Regions from separate parts of the Mesorhizobium sp. M0938 genome, predicted to be linked through region 2. Evidence: riboswitches for the same ligand, from Rfam matches in the RefSeq annotation. Region 2 holds a riboswitch; each other region holds the start of a gene.
What was found. A riboswitch is a leader RNA that binds a small molecule or an ion and turns the genes downstream of it on or off. The one in region 2 is predicted to bind cobalamin.
Positions count from the first base shown of each region.

Region 1: linked by a shared signal. The riboswitch ahead of NKH73_RS00710 (aromatic ring-hydroxylating oxygenase subunit alpha) and the one ahead of metE (5-methyltetrahydropteroyltriglutamate--homocysteine S-methyltransferase) in region 2 are both predicted to bind cobalamin.
Region 3: linked by a shared signal. The riboswitch ahead of NKH73_RS14600 (ABC transporter ATP-binding protein) and the one ahead of metE (5-methyltetrahydropteroyltriglutamate--homocysteine S-methyltransferase) in region 2 are both predicted to bind cobalamin.
Region 4: linked by a shared signal. The riboswitch ahead of NKH73_RS13240 (CbtB domain-containing protein) and the one ahead of metE (5-methyltetrahydropteroyltriglutamate--homocysteine S-methyltransferase) in region 2 are both predicted to bind cobalamin.

Region 1 is NZ_JAMYNS010000001.1:158,128-162,125, reverse strand. Features, by position in the region: gene NKH73_RS00720 (FAD-binding oxidoreductase) at 1-9, shown strand, start outside; gene NKH73_RS00715 (FAD-binding oxidoreductase) at 98-1,213, opposite strand; gene NKH73_RS00710 (aromatic ring-hydroxylating oxygenase subunit alpha) at 1,239-2,486, opposite strand; cobalamin riboswitch at 2,702-2,903, opposite strand; gene NKH73_RS00705 (DUF680 domain-containing protein) at 3,411-3,626, shown strand; gene NKH73_RS00700 (DUF680 domain-containing protein) at 3,713-3,934, shown strand.
Region 2 is NZ_JAMYNS010000033.1:13,666-17,663, forward strand. Features, by position in the region: gene NKH73_RS31420 (alpha,alpha-trehalose-phosphate synthase (UDP-forming)) at 1-812, shown strand, start outside; cobalamin riboswitch at 1,373-1,574, shown strand; gene metE (5-methyltetrahydropteroyltriglutamate--homocysteine S-methyltransferase) at 1,670-3,998, shown strand, end outside.
Region 3 is NZ_JAMYNS010000007.1:105,815-109,812, forward strand. Features, by position in the region: gene NKH73_RS14590 (bifunctional helix-turn-helix transcriptional regulator/GNAT family N-acetyltransferase) at 30-962, shown strand; gene NKH73_RS14595 (GyrI-like domain-containing protein) at 969-1,802, opposite strand; cobalamin riboswitch at 2,090-2,293, shown strand; gene NKH73_RS14600 (ABC transporter ATP-binding protein) at 2,386-3,198, shown strand; gene NKH73_RS14605 (ABC transporter substrate-binding protein) at 3,195-3,998, shown strand, end outside.
Region 4 is NZ_JAMYNS010000006.1:280,367-284,364, reverse strand. Features, by position in the region: gene NKH73_RS13250 (aromatic ring-hydroxylating oxygenase subunit alpha) at 1-1,025, opposite strand, end outside; gene NKH73_RS13245 (gamma-glutamylcyclotransferase) at 1,143-1,835, shown strand; cobalamin riboswitch at 1,902-2,097, shown strand; gene NKH73_RS13240 (CbtB domain-containing protein) at 2,135-2,314, shown strand; gene NKH73_RS13235 (CbtA family protein) at 2,330-3,097, shown strand; gene cobU (bifunctional adenosylcobinamide kinase/adenosylcobinamide-phosphate guanylyltransferase) at 3,117-3,617, shown strand; gene cobO (cob(I)yrinic acid a,c-diamide adenosyltransferase) at 3,619-3,998, shown strand, end outside.

The DNA of each region.
Region 1 (3,998 bases), on a different contig from region 2:
GGGGTCTAATGCATGTCGCGCAAAATGTGCAGCGGTTTTGCGATACGACATGTCGCATAATGCCGGTCAGACGCGACGCGCTCTAGGCGCCTGCCTTTCAGGCCTCGATTTCCAACGCCGACAGCGGCTTCGAACAGCAGGCAAGGATGAAGCCATCATCGATCTCGTGATCGAGGATGCCGCCATTGTGGCTCATCTCGACTGTGCCTGAGACCTTTTTCACCTTGCAGGTTCCACACAGGCCGAACTCGCAGGCCGCCGGGATGCGCACGCCCGAAGCGCGCGCCGTCTGCAGCACGGTCTGGCCGGCAACGCAGTCGGCATCGACATCCGAAAGCGAAAAGCGGATCGGCGTTGCGGCCTCGGCAGGGGCTTCGATCCCACCCTCTGCCGGCCCACCCTTTGCCGGCGAACCAAACGGGGCCGGTATTTCCTCCACTGCCGGTGCCGCAAAGCTTTCCTGATGATAGTTGGCCATGTCGAAGCCAGCGGCCTCCAGCATCTGCCGCACGGCGCGCATGAACGGGTCGGGGCCGCAGCAGAAGATTTCCCGCTCGCGAAAATCTGGCGCCAAAAGCGGCAGCCTGATCGCGTCGATCCGGCCCATATGGCCGAACCAGCCCTCGCGGCTGGAGCGCTCTTCGATCATGAAGCCGAGCGTCAGGCCCGGCATGCGGCTGCCGAGCAGTTCGAGTTCCTTGCGGAAGATGATCTCCTCGGGCTTTCGCGCGCAGTTGACGAAGCCGACATCGGTCCATGGCGCGCAGTCGTTCAGCCAGCGCAGCATCGACATCATCGGCGTCACGCCGGAGCCGGCCGAAATGAACAGATACTTGGCCGCGGGATGGCTGTGCAGCGAAAAGTCGCCCGTCGGCCCATAGGCCTTCACGTGAACGCCGGGCTTGAGGTTGTCGAACATCCAGCGCGTGCCGATGCTGCCGGCCTGGGCTTTCACCGTCACCGCGATCGAGAACGGCCGCGACGGCGAGGACGACAGCGTATAGGTCCGCATCAGCGGGCCGTCAGTGGTCGGCAGTTCCAGCGTCACGAACTGCCCCGGTCTGTAGCGGAACCAGGTCTGGTTGTCGGAGCGGAAGGTGAAGGTCTTCACGTCAGGCGCCTCGTCGCTGACGCCGATCACTTCCAGAACCTGGAGCCTGTCGTTCCAGGGCGCCATATCGTCGAGATGGCGGTAGAGCCCGAGATCCGTCATTGCGTTCATCTCTTCACGTTTCTCTTCAGGCGACGCTGCGCAGCGCCGGCCGGCCGCCCTCGGCAAGGCGCGGTTCGATGAACGAGGCGTACCATTCGACGAACTGGATGACGCCGCCCTCATGCAGTTCCGAATAGGGGCCGGGCTCGTAAGCCGGCGACAGGATGCCGAAGGCGTTTTCCTCGACGATGCGGCGGTCCTGGTAGTTGGTCTCGGTCCACACATGGGTGAGTTCGGCAAGGTCGTAATCGACGCCTTCGACCGCATCCTTATGGACCAGCCATTTGGTAGTCACGGCGGTTTCCGTGGCGCTGATCGGCAGCACGCGGAAGGTGACCGCATGATCGCCGAGGATGTGGTTCCAGGTCGTCGGATAGTGATAGAGCAGCAGCGAGCCGATACGGTCCGTGGAAACGCTGTCGGAAAGGTTCTTCTTCACGGCGCGCCTTCCCGTCATCGTATAGCTGACGGCGTCGCGCAGCAGCGGCGCGCGGGTGGCGCGATACTGCCCGGCCGGATCGATGCGGAACTTGCTCGGCAGGCCCGCCGCCTCGCATTTCGCCCAGTGCGCCAGCATTTCCGGATCGCTGTCGGCACCCTGCACGCCGGTCACGGTCGGCGCTTCCGGGAATGTCTTGCACAGTTCCGGATGGTTGCCGGCGCAATGATAGCACTCGCGGTTGTTTTCCCAGACGAGCTTCCAGTTGCCCTTCTCGACGATGGTCGATTCGAAGGCGACCTTGGCCTCGCGCAGCCGGTGCGGCAACAGGTAAGGTTCGATCATGGCGCGCATCGGCGCGAAATCGGCGGGCTCCCTGGCCAGGCAGATGAAGATGTAGCCGCCGACGCTCTCGCAGGCGACCGGCTTCAGGCCGAACTGGCTTTTGTCGAAACCGTCCGCCATCTGGCGGGCGAACAGAAGCCGGCCGTCCAACTCATACGTCCATTGGTGATAGGGGCAGACGAGCTTCGCCGCCGTGCCCTTGTCAGCATTGCAGACGCGGCTGCCGCGATGCCGGCAGGAGTTGTGGAAGGCATTGATCTTGCCTTGCTGGTCGCGGACCAGCACAACCGGATAATCGCCGATCTGGGCGGTGATGTAGCTGCCCGGCTTCGGCAGTTCGCAATCATGGCCGATGAACAGCCAGTCGCGATACCAGATCAGCTCCATGTCGAGTTTGAAGAAGTCGGCATCGGTGTAGAAGGGCTGCTCGAGCGAGTAGCCTTGCCTGCGGCCGTGCAAGAGCCTCAGCATGTCGTTGCGCGCGTCCATGTCCTGTCCTCGCTTTCGTCGCATCGGCCCGAAAATCGGAATCGATTTTCGGAAAGCACGATGCGCAGGTTCAAAGTCTTGGAGCGTACTTTGTGCGTCCAAGTGAACGCACGTCGCTCCAAGGACTGAACTGGTGGTGATGGAGGAAGGATCGGCTGCAGGCCGGTGAAGGACCGGCATGCTCTATCCACCTCTTGACCGCCCACCGCGATCAGTCGAGTTCAACACCTCGGGCTGGTTTCCGGGCTCTGGAGTGTCCTTGCGGGCGGTCGCGACACCTTCCCAGGCTTGTGGCCCAGTGGTCTCCCGTTGCGACTTGAACTCCACCACCGTTGCGGGGGCAGCGCCGGGTTCTGACCGGCTTCCCAATTCTCCGCTTCGTCGTCACCAAGCGGCACCTGAGATGGTGTGATCTAATCATGACGGCCGGCCGACTGTCGGCATGAAAGCGACATCGTATCCATGCGGCGCGACACAGCCGGCGAAGCGTGCAGGTTGGCAATAGCAGGGCTGGAACCCCATTTTTCGGCGGCCATTGCTGGCGGTCGTGGCATCGAATCCGACCCGCGGCGGAGACAAAGAAGGTTAACAGTTTCCAAAAGTGACTATTAGCCACTTCTAAAATCGAACCGAACGGTTCGTTTCTGTTGACAATGCGTGCATGACGCTGTGAACGCGGGTCCGCCAATCCGTCAAATGGGCGAATAGTGTATTTGGCTTAAGTAATTGAAAGAACAACCAAAGTCGATGCAGATAGAAGCACCTGGTACAATTTCAAGGTGCAGATTCTTGGTCCACACGGAACAACTTCGTGATTGGAATCTGCCGGATTGCCTTCCCACATCGGGCCTGTCCGAACGACGCGAATTCCTTTCAAGACACGCCGCTAGACGGACCGAAAACTAAGATACTGGAGTATCAACAATGAAAAAGATTGCTCTTGCTGCCGTCGCCGTTTTGGCCATCACCGGCAGTGCCTTTGCTGGCAGCGACCATTATGGGTCCGACGGCTATGGGTCCGACGGCGCCAACCAGCCGACTGCTGCGGTCGACAGCTCTTACACGGCTTCCATTCAGAAGCCGGCTCACGCTGAAAAGCCCGTTGTCCAGGGCGCCGACCGTGACCGTTTCGGCAATTAACAGCTGATCCCACAATTAACAGCTGATCCCAGACAGGCGGCGGCCAAGTCTGCCGCTCGGGATCTCACAAATCTGGAGTACTAGAAATGAAAAAGATCATTCTTGCCACTGCCGCCATTTTGGCCATCTCCGGCAGCGCTTTTGCCGGTAGCGACAACTTTGGATCTAACGGCGCCAACCAGCCGGCCGTTGGGGTCGACAGCTCGTACACGGCTTCGGTTCAGAATTCGGCATTGGCGCAGAATCCGGTTCCGGCTGACGAGAAGCCCGTCAACAGCAGTGACCGTGACCGCTTCGGCAACAACTAACACTCAGTTCAACAGAGCGGCGGCATCTGCCCGCCGCTCTGGTGGAACATGAAAATCCAGGAAC
Region 2 (3,998 bases):
AGCAATTCGAACAGTGTGCCGCAGATTCGCTTGAGGCGCAGAAAGCCTACATTTCGCAGTTGAAACTTGGCGGAGCAAAGCTAGTTATCGGCGTCGATCGGCTCGACTACACCAAGGGCATCGACAATCGGATTAAAGCTTTCGATCTGCTGGCAGTCGAGCCGCAACGTGTCTCGCTCTTGCAAATCGCAACTCCCTCACGTGGCGACATCCAAGCGTACAGCGAATATCGGCGCGACGTCGAAAGACTCGTCAATCAAGTCAACAACCGGCATGGCACGGACGAGTGGATGCCGATTATCTATGAGAACAGGTCGTTCACCCAAGCTGAGATAGCGGGTCTTTACAGAGCCGCGCGTGTTTGCGTTGTGACGCCGTTGCGCGATGGCATGAATCTTGTGGCGAAAGAATACATTGCTGCACAAGATCCGAGCGACCCTGGCGTTCTGGTGTTATCGAAGTTTGCCGGCGCGGCCGAAGACTTCGCCGAGGACGCCCTGCTGGTAAATCCGAGGCTCTCCGACGAGATAGCTACCGCGATCTCAAGAGCGGCCAGCATGCCGCGCGAAGAACGCATCCAACGCTGGCGGAGGATGATGGACAAACTTGAAGCGTATACGATCCACCATTGGTCAGCGGACTTCGTTCGGCAACTGGACAGCAGCCGGGTTACGGTCCCTGCGGATCACTTCCACTATGTTGGCTTGGGCTGGATCAGCGAGGCCCAAATGCCTTCGTATCGGACCGAGCCAGAATTGCACACCGCGCTGACGCGTGCACTGGATAAAAACTGGGTCCTGCCGATCGTATGATGCAGAATATGAAGCACGCGAGCTTTGCCTGCGTTTGCGCATCCCTCAATGCCGAGCGCTTGGAGAGAGAGATACTTATACTGACCGCCTGAATGCGGCTTAAGCGGCTTATCGGGACCACAGTCGGGCTTTGCATCAGACCCTTGAGCCAGGCTCGGTCAGTGTGGTCTCTTGCCGCCGAGCGGAGTCATCACGATTGCCTAGTCACCCGTGATGACGACTGGCGTGCCAATTCCCGCGGTTTGGCGCTCACTCCGAGAAAACCGCTTCTACCACGCACGCACGGCTTGCGGCCGCATCGTTAAACATCGCCACCAATGCGATCTTCTGCATTCTAATGACGTTGTCACGCGCTTGAAGTCTTGTCCGAAATCCTTCATCGGCGACCTGCGAGGGATGTCGCAGCCCGACAGGGATCCATTAGTTGGACAATGGTGGCAGCGGAGCAGCGCCGCCAATGGGCGACTGAATATTTCACAATGTTAGACAAGCGTAAAAGCGAAATCACATAACGACATAAACATTTCGTTATGCGTCATTGACAAAAGAGCGGACTGCTGTGATTATCTGCGTGTCGTGGTTCTCGCGTGCGGCGCTGCCGCAGCGGAGCTAAGAGGGAAGCCGGTGCAATGCCGGCGCTGCCCCCGCAACTGTTAGCGGCGAGCCAACCCCACTCATGTCACTGAGGCAAATACCCTCAGGAAGACGGGTAGAGGCTATGACCCCGCGAGCCAGGAGACCTGCCACGGCGAATTACGTCCACGGGCGGGGTGTCTCGGTGGCCGCTGCAAGCCGGCGTTCGTGCCGGCCTGCTAGCGCCTTCCTTGTCATCGGCGCCCCAACCATCGGGGTATGACATGACTGACTCTCAGGAAATTCCTGTAGCAACGCTCGGCGTGCCGCGCTTCGGTCGTCGGCGAGAACTGAAATTCGCGCTTGAAAGCTACTGGTCCGGAACATCGTCCGCTGGCGACCTTCTCACGACGTCGAAGGCGCTCCGTGCCGCTAGCTGGGAAGAGCAGCGCGATCGCGGCGTGTCGAAAATCCCGTCGAACGACTTCTCGCTTTACGACCATGTGCTCGACACCGCAGCCATGGTCGGGGCCGTTCCATCCCGTTACGGCTGGAATAGCGGCGAGGTCCCACTTGACATCTGCTTCGCAATGGCGCGCGGCAACCAGGGTCAGACGGAGGATTGTGGACACGCTGGTCACCAGGAGGAGGCTCATGGACCTGGTGTAACCGCGATGGAAATGACCAAGTGGTTTGACACCAACTACCACTACATTGTGCCGGAACTCGATGATGATCAGACGTTCGCCCTCTCGTCATCGAAGCCGGTCGATCACTTCCTCGAGGCTAAAGCTCTCGGCATTCACACACGCCCAGTCATCCTTGGACCCATCACCTTCCTCAAGCTGGCGAAATCGCCTGCCGAGGGGTTCGGTCCCATCGCGCTCCTACCGCGGCTGCTGCCCGTTTACGAGCAAGTCCTGCAGAAGCTGAAGCTGTCGGGAGCCGACTGGGTGCAGATCGATGAGCCAGCGCTTGTCCTCGATCTGAACCCGAACGAACGAGCTGCGTTCGAATTCGCCTATGGCCAGCTGTCGAAAGCCGCGCCCGAGCTGAAGATCATGCTGGCTACGTATTTCGGGTCGCTGGGAGACAATCTCGAAACCGCGGTTTCTCTGCCCCTGGCCGGGCTGCATATTGATCTCGTGCGCGCTCCCGAGCAGCTGGAAACGGTGGGTCGGCTCGCTCCGAAGGATCTGGTGCTCTCGCTTGGCTTGATCGATGGCCGCAACGTCTGGCGTGCGAACCTGCCCGCCATTCTCGACCGCATCAAACCGATCGTCGCCGGCTGGCCCTTGGACCGCGTCGAGATCGCGCCTTCTTGCTCGATGCTGCATGTGCCGATTGATCTGCGCATGGAGACGGAACTCGACGCCGACATCAGGTCGTGGCTCGCCTTCGCGGCCCAGAAGACCGACGAGTTGGTCTTGCTGGCCCGGGCCCTGTCCCAAGGCAGGGATGCGGTGGCAGGCGCGTTGAAAGCGTCTGCCGAGGCTGCCGCCACGCGCGTGACATCCACGAGGATCCATGACCCGCTTGTTCAGGGGCGGATCGCTAGCATTGAGGACAGCGCGAAGCGACGAGAGAGCGCTTTTGGCGAGCGCTCCAGAGTCCAAGCCGGCTCACTCGGGCTGCCGCCGTTCCCGACGACGACCATCGGGTCCTTCCCGCAGACGCCGCAGGTACGCAAGGCGCGGGCCGCTCATGCGAAGGGCCAGCTGAGCTATGTCGACTATGAGACGTTCCTGAAGAAGGAGATCGAGGCTGCAATTCGCTGGCAGGAAGAGATCGGGCTGGACGTGCTGGTGCACGGTGAGTTCGAGCGAAACGACATGGTACAGCATTTCGGCGAGCAGTTGTCCGGCTTCGCGCTCACCCAGCATGCCTGGGTACAAAGCTATGGGTCGCGCTACGTGCGTCCCCCCATCATTTTCGGCGACGTATCGAGGCGCAATCCGATGACAGTGCGCTGGTGGCAATTCGCCCAGTCGCTTACGGAAAAGCCCGTGAAGGGAATGCTCACAGGCCCAGTCACCATTCTCAACTGGTCTTTTGTTCGCGACGACGTACCCCGCTCCGAAGCCTGCCGCCAGATCGCGCTCGCCATCCGCGACGAAGTGACGGATCTCGAAAGATCCGGCGCAAGGATGATCCAGATCGATGAGGCCGCGTTTCGCGAAGGATTGCCACTGCGCCAATCTGACTGGAAAGTCTATCTCGACTGGGCTGTCGAATGTTTCCGGATCGCTTCAACGGGTGTAAAGGACGCGACTCAAATTCATACCCACATGTGCTATTCGGAGTTCAACGAGATCATTCACGCGATCGCTGGAATGGATGCGGATGTCATTTCGATTGAGACGTCGCGCTCGAAGATGGAACTGTTGGACGCCTTCACGAGCTCCAAATATCCGAACGAAATCGGTCCCGGCGTCTATGATATTCACTCACCACGCGTCCCGGAAGTCGGCGAGATTTCGGACTTAGTCATGCTTGCCCGCGAGCGACTGTCCGACGGCCAACTGTGGATAAACCCGGACTGTGGCCTCAAAACACGCAAATGGGAGGAGGTCCGCCCTGCCCTCATGAACATGGTCGCTGCAGCACGCGCGC
Region 3 (3,998 bases), on a different contig from region 2:
TTATTGACTATGTCGGGCAGGAGGATGCCATGACGATTCATCAACCCGGCAAGGAGCGGATCGATGCGGTGCGGGGCTTCAACCGCTTCTACACCCGCCAGATCGGCCTGCTCGACGAAGGATGGCTGAAAAGCGCCTTCTCGCTGACCGAGGCTCGTGTGCTCTATGAACTGGCGCATCGCCACGGGCTGACCGCCACCGATCTTGCGCGCGATCTCGGTCTCGATGCCGGCTATCTCAGCCGGTTGCTGAAAAAGTTTCAGGAGCGCGGCCTTGTGGAGCGCGCTGCGACGGAAGCCGATGCGCGGCGCTCGTCGATCGCGCTGACGCCGGCGGGGAGGGCGGCCTTCGCGCCGCTGAACCAGGGTTCGCACGATCAGGTCGCGGCCTTGCTCGACCGGCTCCCGGATCCGGAGCAGGACAGGCTGGTCAAGGCGATGCAGACGGTGCAGCGCCTGCTGGGCGACAGTGCCGAGCCCAAGGTCCCCTACATGCTGCGGCCTTTGCAGGTCGGCGACATCGGCTGGATCATCCATCGCCAGGGCCTGCTCTACGCGCAGGAATATGGCTGGGACGAAACCTATGAGGCGCTGGTCGCCGAAATCCTCGGCGCCTTCGTCAAATCCTTCGATCCGAAATGGGAACGCAGCTGGATCGCCGAACGGGAGGGGGAAGTCGTTGGCTCGGTCTTTGTCGTGCGCCAGTCGGACACGGTGGCGAAGCTGCGCCTGCTCTACGTCGAGCCCTCGGCGCGCGGTCTCGGCATCGGCAAGCGACTGGTCGAGGAATGCATCGGCTTTGCCCGTGCTAAGGGATACAAGACGCTGACATTGTGGACCAACGACATTCTCGTCTCGGCGCGCCGCATCTATGAGGCGGCGGGCTTCAAGCTTGCCGAGGAAGAGCGCCACCATTCCTTCGGCAAGGATCTGGTCGGCCAGAACTGGAACCTGGAGCTGTAACGTCTCTCACCCCTTCACCGGTATCCAGATTTCCAGCCCGCCATTGCCGCTGCGCGGATCGAATTCGGGGCCGTAGCGCTCGAATTCGGGCGCATCGGCGATCTCGTGTCCGGACGCCGGCAGCCATTTGTTCCAGATCGTGTTGACCGTGCGGCGGATGGTCGAGATGTGGTCACGATGGGCGAACACGGCGTATTTCTGCGCCGGCACGCGTACGCGCGAAAACTCCTTCGGCAGGTCCGAAAAATCGGACACCTCGACACCGGCGATGTAGTCGAAATTGCCGGCGTCGTCGCCATTGACGCAGACGCCATAGGCGACGTCGCCGACCTCGCCCGGAATGTTGCCGATATAGGGGCCGAACCGCTGCCATTGCATCGGGATGCCGGCGCTGGTTTCGCAGCTGTAGCGTTCGCTGAGACCGGCGATGAGGAACGGCCGGCTGGCCTCAAAACGCGGCGGCTCGAGATTGGTGAGGAAGGACTGGTCCATCAGGATCGGCTCCACGAGATCGAGGTTGTCTAGCGAGCCTTGCGCGCGCACCAGTTCCGGCGTGGTGCCGAATTGGTCGCGGAAGGCGCGGGTGAAGGCCTCATGCGAGGCATAGCCGGTGTCGAGAGCGAGCGAGAGGATGTCGGGTGCACCGGCGGCGAGCTTGCGCGCCGCTTCGGTCAGCCGGCGAGACCGCATGTAGCCCATCACCGAACGGCCGGTCGCCGCACCGAAAGCCCGCGTCACGTGAAAGCGCGACACCCCGCTGCTCTTGGCGACATCGTCGAGCGAGACGGATTCCGGCAGATGGCTTTCGACGAACCACAGCGCTTTCTCGGTAGGATTCATTTGGCTCCTTGCATGGGCCAGTCTTCACATTGGCAAAGTCTTCGCGTCGGCAGGTCATCGTGCCGTTTCCTGGAGCTCGCAGTTTGATCGAAATTGCGCACTGCGCAAATCGCGACGGCGGCCGGCAGTCGAAGGCGTCAGGCGAAAGAGCTTGACAGGAGCAAGCAACGTCTTTTAGGTAGTAACGTTATTACATAACGATGATCCATATGACTCCCTCTGACAAGACCCTAGCTCTCGTGGCTTTCCGAGCCCCGGAAATTTATTGCGCTGTGATTGGCGGGAAATTAGGGTGGGCGACTGATGGTCCCCGAGTCGAAAGGCGAGGGGTGAAAAGGGAACACGGTGAGATCTTCGGATCGAGGCCGTGGCTGCCCCCGCAACTGTAAGCGGTTAGCAAGATCCGAAATGCCACTGGCCGGCAAGGCTGGGAAGGCAGGATGGCGCAAAGACCCGCGAGCCAGGAGACCTGCCATCGGCTTGAGTTGACCGGACGGGGTGTGCCGGGAGGAGACGTGGACATCGGTCTTGTCGGCCGGTCGGTCCAGCTTCCTTCCGTCGCCATTGAGAAAGTGACGGTAAGTTGGACGCCTCCCAGCCTCTTCTTGAAGCGCGCGAACTGAGCGCGACGGCGGGTAGTCAGCGCCTGGTCAGCGCGGTGAGCCTTTCGGTGGCGGCGGGCGACCGCCTCGCCATCATCGGCCCCAACGGCGCCGGCAAGACGACGCTGTTGCGCATGCTATGCGGTACGCTGCGGCCAAGCGCGGGAGAGGTGAGATTTTCCGGACGCCGGCTGGAGACGTTTTCTGCCGCCGAGCGGGCGCTGCACATGGCTGTCGTCGGCCAGACCGATCAGCCTGATCCGCGGCTTGCCGTGATCGACTATGTCGAGCTTGGGCGCGTCCCGCATGCCGGTTTGCGACGAAGGAGCGAGCAACGCGACATCGTCGTCGAAGCGCTTCGCAGAACCGGCCTGCTGCCGCTGCTCGGCCGCACGATCGGCTCGCTGTCCGGTGGCGAGCGGCAACGCGCCCAATTGGCACGCGCCATCGCCCAGGAGCCTAAAATCCTGTTCCTCGACGAACCGACCAATCATCTCGATCCGCGCGCCCGCAGCGAACTTCTCGAACTCGTATCGCAGTTGGGCATGACCGTCGTGGCGGTGCTTCACGATCTGTCGCTGGTCACGCCATTTGCCACCAGGGTGGCGGTGATGAACGAGGCCCGACTGCAGGCACTCGCCGGTCCGCGCGAGGCGCTGACCAAGCAGTTGATCCGCGACATTTTCGGCGTCGACGTGCTTCGGCTGCGCCATCCCACCGAAGACCGCGAACTCACGGTCTTCGAAGTTCCAAACCGCGCCTCTTCCGATTTAACCAAGGAGCAACATCCGTGAAACGCCTCGCACTGTCTTCTGCTTCCCTCCTGCTTGCCCAGACCGCCTTGGCTTTTCCGGTAACTGTCGACAGCTGCGGCACGCCGCTGACCTTCGATGCCGCGCCGAAGCGCGCCGTCATCCAGGATCTGAACATGGCCGAGATGGCCTTCGCGCTGGGGCTGCAACCGTCGATCGTCGGCCTGACCGGCATCACCGGATGGTACAAGGTCGGTCCGGAATTCAAGGCCGAGCAGGGCGCGATCCCGGAACTCGCGCCGAAATACCCGACGCTCGAAAACCTCGTCGCCGTCGAGCCTGATTTCTTCTTCGCCGGCTGGTACTACGGCATGAAGCCGGGCGGCGAGGTGACGCCCGATACGCTGGCGCCGCACGGTATCAAGACGTTGGTGCTGACGGAAAGCTGCGTCCACCTCGACAGCAACCGCCCCGCCGCCTCGATGGACCTGCTCTATGGCGACGTCGAGAAGCTGGGCAAGATTTTTGGCAAGGAGGCCAAGGCGAAAAAACTTGTTTCGGACTGGAAAGCGCAACTCGCCGATATCACGGCAAAGGTCGGCGACAGCAAGGGAACGCGGGTGTTTCTTTACGACTCCGGCGAAGACAAACCCTTCACATCAGGCAAGTTCGCGATCCCCAGCGCCATGATCGCCGCCGCCGGCGGCGACAACGTCATGGCCGACATGCAGACGAGCTGGGGCAACACGGATTGGGAAACGGTCGCCTCCCGCAATCCGCAGTTCCTGGTCCTGCTCGATTACCAGGACGGCGGCGGCTACCGCAAACTGCTCGATTTCCTC
Region 4 (3,998 bases), on a different contig from region 2:
TGCCTGCCAAAGGCGACGATGTTGTCGATATCGGTCGTCGGATCGGCGAGCGCTTCGGGCGAAAAAAGCCATTCGGCGGTCAGTTCGGTCTGCTCCGGGCCGAGCGGCACCAGCCGCACGGTCCTGACATAGTCGACATGGCCAACGATGAACATCGACGGCAAATGGGTGGCGTAGGTTTGCCCGGCGGCGCGCTCGGCTGAAGTGAGGTCGCAAAAGACCGGGCCGTGGACGCGCCCGTCGCGCGACCAGGTCTCGGCTCCGGCCCGCAGGCCACCGGAAAACTCCGGCGCATCATTGTCGGCGTGACGGGCCCATTCGGGATCGTCATGCCGCCCCATCAGGCCGCGGCCATAGATCGGCACCAGCCGCGACAGGTCCTTGTGAACGCCAGGACAATGCAGGCACTCGTTGAAGTTCTCCCAGAAGATCTTCCAGTTGCAGTTCATCACCTTGCGCAGCACATGGCCAGACACCAGCGTTTCCAGCGGCCAGTTGGCGAGATCGCCGGATGCGGGATCGAAGGATGTTTCAGCCGAACCGGCGGCATCTTCCTCCAGATTGACGAAGACAAAACCGCGCCATACCGACAGTGCGACGCGATAGAGCGGGTGATCGGCCTTGTCGAAACCTTCAGGCAGCGATTTCGACGGCACCCGCACCAGATCGCCGCGCAGCGAATAGGACCAGGCGTGGTAGGGACAGGTGATCAGCCGCGCCTTCAACCGTCCCTCGCTCTCCCGGCAGAGCTGCGAGCCGCGATGCCGGCAGGTGTTATGGAAGGCGCGCAGCTCGCCGGTCTCGTCGCGCAGCACGACGATCTCCTGCGTGCCGACACGGAACGTCCTGAAAGCCAGCGGCTGCGCAAGGTCGACCTCGCGGCAGACCAGCAGCCAGCTTCGATACCAGATGGCGTCGAGATCGCGCTGATGGACGTCGGCGTCCCAGTACGCCGATGACGGCAGCGCCGGTTCAAGCCGGGTCAAACCACTATAGGGATCGTGCTCGCTCTGGCTGGGTTGCATGGCTGGCTCCTGTTATGGGCCAGCCGACACCCCGGCAAATCTTTTGTCAATTGGGGCGACAGCATTGCCGGATTCGGTTGTGATGCCTAATCATGCCGGAAGTAAAAGGATTGGGACATGGCCGCACGACAGATGTCGCTCACAGCCGAACTGGTGGCGCGCTGTTGGCGCGAGATCGAGGATGCCGGTCCCGATCCGGACGCGGCGCATCTGGATGACCGCGACTATGACGCAATGCTCGACGACTTCCAGGCTGAACTCCCAACCTCCGAACCGCTGTGGTTGTTCGGCTATGGCTCATTGATCTGGAAGCCGGAAATCGACCACGTCGAGGAACGTGTCGCCGTAGCGCGCGGCTGGCACAGATCTTTTTGCATGAACATGACGCGCTGGCGCGGCACCAAGCAGAGCCCGGGGCTGATGATGGCGCTGAACCGTGGCGGACAGTGCAAGGGTGTAGCCTTTCGGCTGAGCGATGGCGATCGCCGGGCGCAGCTCGACAAGCTTTTTCGGCGTGAGGTGACGCTGAAGCCGACGAGCTATCGTCCGCGCCTGCTCTCGCTGGCAAGCGACAGCGGGCCGTTCAAGGCGCTGGCCTTTGTCATCAACCGCAAGGGGACGACCTATGCCGGACCGCTCGGGGAAGAAGAGGTGGTCGAAAAGCTCTCGACATCCTGCGGGCACTGGGGATCAGGCGCCGACTACCTCTACAACACGGTGAAAAACCTGGAAGAGCGCGGCATTCACGACCGCCATCTGTGGCGGCTGCAGCAGCTGGTTGCCGAGCGGATCAGTGCCTCGAGGCCTTGAGACCGCATGGCGCATTCACGCTGGTAACGGGCGGAATTTGGTTTGCCGGCCGCGACGATTCTGCCTATAGTCAAAGCTGTCGTCGGTTCCGTTAGGGACCAAGAGGGAATGCGGTGAGGGTAAATTTCTTGCCCAATGCCGTGGCTGCCCCCGCAACTGTGTGCGGTAGTCCTCTCCATATGCCACTGAAGAGTTTCTTCGGGAAGGTGGGGAAGGGCGCTGATCCGCGAGCCAGGAGACCTGCCGGCGACAGGAGAACTGACTTCTATGCCCTCGGGTGGAGGGCGAAAGGACAAGACATGAATACCGCTTCCGTCTCGCTCGGCGCTTCCGTCTCCTCGCAGTCGCGCTTCATGCAGCTGGCGCTTGCTGCATTTCTCGGCATTTTCGTCATGGGCTTTGTCGGCTTCTCGCATATCGATGCGGTCCACAATGCCGCCCACGATTATCGCCATTCGATGGCGTTTCCCTGCCACTGACGAGGGGCTGACATCATGACACTGTTTCGCAACGTCGTGTTCATCGCGGCGATCGCAGGGCTTGTGGCCGGCGTCGTCCTCGCCTGCATGCAGGCCTATGCCACCGTGCCGCTGATCCTGAAGGCGGAGGTCTACGAACAGGCCGGCGGAGGCCACACGCATGACCATGCCGCTGTCCCCGCCGCAGATACCAATGCCATGGCCAGCGCCGCACCGGCGCCGGCCGAAGTTGCCGCTCCAGAAGACGACGGCTGGGCGCCGGCCGATGGTTTTGAGCGCTTTGCCTTCAACGTGGTTGCCAATGTCGTCACTGGCATCGGCTTTGCGCTGATCCTGGTGGCCGCTTCGGAGTTCGCCGGCGGCATTGGCAATTGGCGTCAGGGCCTGTTCTGGGGCCTGGCCGGCTTCGCCGTGTTCACGCTCGCTCCAAACCTTGGCTTGCCGCCCGAACTGCCGGCGATGCCGGCCGCCGATCTCACCCAGCGCCAGATCTGGTGGATGGCGACAGTGGTGGCGACGGCCGCCGGTCTCGGCTTGCTCGCCTTCCGCAAGTCGCTGCCGCTGGCGCTGCTTGCCGTGGCGTTGATCGTGGCGCCGCATATCGTCGGCGCGCCGCAGCCCGACAGTTTCGAGTCGCCGATTCCGGAAGGCTTGCACCACCAGTTCGTGGTGGCGGTGACGCTGACCAATCTGGTGTTCTGGCTGGTGCTCGGCGCCGTCGTCGGCGTGGTGCGTGGCCGCTTGACCGGCACAGCGACCGGCCTGCGCGACAGCTTTGCCTGATCGCGTTGCTTCTGGCGGGATGCTGACCCTGGTCATCGGCGGTGCGCGCTCCGGCAAGAGCGCGCATGCCGAAAGACTGGTGACGGCCTGTCCGGCGCCATGGGCCTATATCGCCACGGCGCAAGCCTATGACGACGAGATGCGCGAGCGCATCGCGCTGCACCGGTCGCGGCGCGGCGAGGGCTGGACGACCATCGACGCGCCGCTCGATCTCATCGGCGCGATCGAGGCGCTGCCTGACGGCCGGCCTGTCCTGATCGACTGCCTGACGCTGTGGCTGGCCAACCATATGCTGGCCGAACACGACATCGAGGCCGAATGCCAGGGGCTGGCGGATGTGCTGTCGCGACCGCGCGGGCCATGGTTCGTGGTTTCCAACGAGGTCGGCCAGGGCATCGTGCCGGATAATGCGCTCGCCCGTCGGTTTCGCGACGCCGCCGGCCGGCTCAACCAGCAGGTCGCGGCCGTGGCCGACACGGTGCTGATGATGGTGGCGGGGCTGCCGCTCAAGGTGAAATGACATGGCCGATACTATCGATCCCAAGGACGAGGAACGCCACCGCGCCAAGATGGCCAAGCGCAAGGCAGTGCAGGACGCCGAGGTCGCGGCAAAGACGGTCGAGAAGGGGCTGCTGATCGTCAACACCGGTCCAGGCAAGGGCAAGACCACCGCCGCCTTCGGGCTGGCGCTGAGGATGCTCGGCTACGGCAAGCGCGTCGGCGTCGTCCAGTTTATCAAGGGCAAATGGCACACCGGCGAGAAGGACGCTTTTGCGGCTTTCGGCGATCGGGTCGTTTGGCACACGATGGGCGAGGGTTTTACCTGGGAGACGCAAGATCTGAAGCGTGACATCGCTGCCGCCGAAGCCGCCTGGGCCAAGGTGCTCGAGCTGATGGCCGA